Regions from separate parts of the Sporosarcina sp. P7 genome, predicted to be linked through region 2. Evidence: predicted binding sites of a transcription regulator. Region 2 holds the regulator's gene; the other holds the start of a gene.
The links. The regulator LexA, encoded in region 2, represses DNA repair genes until DNA is damaged. The targets are predictions, from matches to a motif close to CGAACATATGTTCG.
Positions count from the first base shown of each region.

Region 1: uvrB (excinuclease ABC subunit UvrB) is a predicted target of LexA. The motif match lies at 926-939, and genes of this name have one in related genera.

Region 1 is NZ_PDZF01000011.1:32,519-34,728, reverse strand. It holds gene uvrB (excinuclease ABC subunit UvrB) at 1-853, opposite strand, end outside; gene CSV60_RS11520 (IDEAL domain-containing protein) at 1,062-1,319, opposite strand; gene CSV60_RS11515 (ABC transporter permease) at 1,512-2,210, opposite strand, start outside.
Region 2 is NZ_PDZF01000002.1:159,944-162,153, reverse strand. It holds gene CSV60_RS03400 (YneB family resolvase-like protein) at 1-349, opposite strand, end outside; gene yneA (cell division suppressor protein YneA) at 346-675, opposite strand; gene lexA (transcriptional repressor LexA) at 868-1,488, shown strand; gene CSV60_RS03385 (methionine gamma-lyase family protein) at 1,543-2,210, opposite strand, start outside.

The sequences.
Region 1 (2,210 bases), on a different contig from region 2:
GTTGCGCTTCCAATAACTTATCGTTATCTCGTAAATATTTAAGCTGTTCTTCCAATTCAATTTCAATATTTTCAATTGCTTTTAATAATTTTCCTTCACGTGTAACGAAGTGGGAACCAGGGAAAATAGCCACGTGATCACGATCACCGATGACTTCACCTGTTAAGGCATCCACTTCACGGATTCGTTCAATTTCATCTCCGAAAAACTCTAGACGTATACAACGCTCATCACGTGCCACCGGGAAGACTTCGACTACATCGCCTCTGACACGGAATGTACCCCGCGTAAAATTAATATCATTGCGTTCGTACTGAATGTCCACAAGCGTCCGCAATAGTTGATTACGCGGTATTTCCATTCCCTTGCGTAATGAAAATACCATTTCATTATATTCTTCTGGTGAACCCAGACCGTAAATACAAGATACAGATGCCACAATCAATACATCATTACGCTCGAATAAAGCACTAGTTGCGGAGTGACGAAGTTTATCGATTTCATCATTGATCGATGAGTCCTTTTCAATAAAAGTATCCGTCTGTGGCACATACGCTTCCGGTTGATAAAAGTCATAGAAGCTAACAAAATATTCTACCGCATTATCTGGAAAAAATTCTTTGAACTCGCTATATAATTGGCCAGCCAACGTTTTATTGTGGGCAATGACCAGTGTAGGTTTATTGATTTCCGTCAGTACATTAGAAACTGTAAATGTTTTACCTGTCCCCGTTGCACCAAGTAACGTTTGATGTTTCTTGCCTTCTTTTATGCCGTTAACAAGGCTATTAATCGCTTTTGGCTGATCTCCTTGCGGTGTATATGGTGCCTGCAATTGAAATGTTTCGTTCAAATGGTTCCACTCCTCTTCTTAAACACCTATCCTTCTATTTTACCACAACTATTGTTTTTTCTAAAGAAATAACGAACGTACGTTTTAAACTAACTCTCTATGTACTTTATTGTACCCTTGTACTTTGTGAAAGAAACTTACAGCTAAGACATTCTATACAAATAAAAAACACTGCCAGGATTTTGTCCTAGCAGTGCCTATAAATAAATTATTTCGTTTTAAGTTCGTATCCATGTTCTTGTGAAATGTCGAGCAATTGTTGTGTATACAGGTCGAATGCTTCTTTGTCATTTTGATCCAGCGCATCGTCAATCAATAACATGATTCGCGATTGTGTTTGTTCCCAGTGAATGTGTTGTAGAAACAGATCCCAATAGATTTCGTTCAGCAGCTTTTCCGCTTGGAGAGAAGTGCTATTATTACCTACCGCTTTCAAAAATTCAGCATATGAGTTGTTATTATTCATCTCTCTCACCCCTGATACCTTTTAGTAATTATATATGCAATAGAATATAAATTGCAACCATTATTCTAACTATTCGAACTTTTGAATTATTTCAATGTAGTTAGTGGAGTATTTACTAGGCACATATATTCAGATGATTCTGTGACAATTCTTAAATTATGAACTTTAGTTCAACTTTACTAGTATCTATTATCAAAATTCTATCATTTGCTCTTTGGTCAATCGGATCGTTGCCTCACCGACAATGAGTGCGATAGCCGCAATCAAAACAGGTATAATGCTTAGGCCGTATAACGGTAATGCCGCAAGTAATAGAATGATTGCATGTAGCCAAATCAGTTTTCTCACTAACGAACGAACCGCTTTGATTTGCGATTTTTCCTGTTCTTCGGGAAACAGCTGATCCATAGTAAACTCGTCTCCACCTTCAAGTGCCAATATCAACTGAACAGCAGTCGCAAACGCTAGCGCTCCTACAAAGATGAAAGATACAATTGGTAACGGTATTAAGAACGCACCCAATGCAGACAACGCCGTTAATCTAACCCACAACCAGAATGTATCATCTGTACGAATAAATGTCCTGACGATTAAGTACTTTTGCACATCCTTGCGCTTGAATGTAGAACGTTTCATAGCCATCGTTAACCAGCTACGCTTACTCACGGATCCAACTAGATGCGGTACTTCCGTGAAGTAATTCGCAAATCGATAAAAACGCATCATACGATTTTGTTCCAATTCAATAAACTGCTCATACGGAAACGGATAACGCGCTGCTTGTTTATCCCAAAATTTTGCATAGAGCATGGCGATAAGAATTCCGATAAAGATGGCAACTGTACTCCAAGTAAGTGCGAATTGAATCGTTAAAAATGTTAAAACCAGTCG
Region 2 (2,210 bases):
CCATTTCATTCAATTCTATCGTACCGTTTGAATGATTGGTAATCACGATCGTTTCACTTTTGGCAATTACATGCAATATCGCGACTCTTGCATTGCCCCGCCCTAATCGTGTTTCGTCTTGAATGAATACTGCATCCACTGAACCGTTTTGAATTCGATCCAACATGGACAGAAGACCTTCACGATCCATGTCATATCCACTCTGACGATCTGTATAGATTCCAACGCAATCATATGATAATTCAGCAGCTAATTTTTCTAGTTCTTCTTGCTGCCTTACAATAGATTGTTCTTGTGTTTCTTTTTCCGTACTCACTCGGCAGTATATTACACATTTCTTTTCCATCATTTAGATCCCACTCCTATTTCAGCTACTCGAATATCTGTTTGTTTATTAATTTTAACAGGCACACGCAGTAATTCACCTGAAACGATTTGATCCGTAGGTAATTCATTTAAAGAACGTACCTGTTCGATCCAGTGGGTAGTTGGTATATCTTCCGAGTAATTGGAAGCCAACTGCCACAGTGTATCTCCTTCATTAATAACGATCTCCATATAGTGATCTTCCTCAGCCATTTTATCGAATTGAACCCAAGCAAATGATACACAAATTACTAATAATACTGCAAAATAATAATTATTTTTAATAAATTCTTTAATAATCTCCATCATAACTCCTCCTCTAATTTACGCTTTTAGAATACATGTTCGGAATACCTGTTCTTAATTATAAGAGAACATATGATTCTATGTCAAGTAAAATTAGAACCTTTGTTTGATTAGTAATCGAACACATGTTATACTATATTCAAAATAGTGGTTCAGTATTCCATTGCTTGCAAACTAGTAGAAGAGGTGAATCTGTTGAAGAAAATATCAAAGAGACAAGAAGAAATACTTGCGTTTATAAAAGAAGAAGTACGTTTAAAAGGGTATCCCCCTTCCGTTCGTGAAATTGGAGAAGCTGTCGGTCTTGCATCAAGTTCAACGGTCCACGGTCATTTATCACGACTCGAAAGTAAAGGTTTCATACGGAGAGACCCTACAAAACCTCGCGCCATTGAAATATTGGATCCAGAGGGATTGGACGAGTTAAAAAGTGGTGTTATGCATGTACCGTTGATCGGTAAAGTTACAGCAGGTAATCCAATTACGACGATTGAAAATATTGAAGAGTACTTTCCTTTGCCGGATACATTCGGTTCATCTGAGGATGAAGTCTTCATGTTGGAGATTGTAGGGGATAGCATGATCGAAGCGGGCATCCTAAACGGAGACCGCGTGATTGTCAGGCAAACGCATTCCGCAAGTAATGGTGAAATTGTCGTGGCTATGACAGAAGAAGATGAGGCAACAGTCAAACGTTTCTTTAAAGAGAAAGACTATTTCCGACTCCAACCGGAAAACTCCTCTATGGAGCCAATCATTGTAGATCAAGTTTCTATACTAGGAAAAGTGATCGGTGTATTCCGTATGATTCATTAATGATCAAAAAAGTGTATCGAGAAACCTCAATAGGTTTTCGATACACTTTTTTCTTTATACCAATTTCTTTTCAAGTAATTGTTCCATAGAATCTAGTACTGCGGATTTTATATGCTCGTAAGTCAATCCTCCTTGAATATATGCCGTATATGGTGGCCTAATCGGACCGTCAGCTGTCAATTCAATACTAGAGCCTTGAATGAACGTTCCCGCGGCCATGATGACGTCATCAGCATAACCAGGCATATAGGAAGGCTCCGGTGCATATTGGGCATTGATTGGTGAATTTTGCTGAATCATTTGGCAGAATGCAATCATTTGTTTAGCGTTCTTAAAATTCACGGATTGAATTAAATCTGTTCGAAGCTCACTGTAATGCGGAGTCGTGTCCATACCAAAGCTGCCTAAAAATGCGGATGTGAATAGCGCACCTTTAACGGCCTGACTGACTACGTGTGGTGCCAAGAAGAAACCTTGATACATCTCCAGTAACGTATCGAGAGAGGCTCCTGCTTCAGCCCCTAGACCGGGAGATGTCATACGATATGCACACTTCTCAACCAAGTCTTTCTTACCGGCTATATAACCACCTGTTCTGGCAAGTCCACCACCTGGATTTTTAATGAGTGAGCCCGCCATAAGATCTGCTCCAACCTCAACAGGCTCTTTCATTTCCACGAATTCTCCATAGCAATTATCTACAAAGATTACAACGTCCTCTT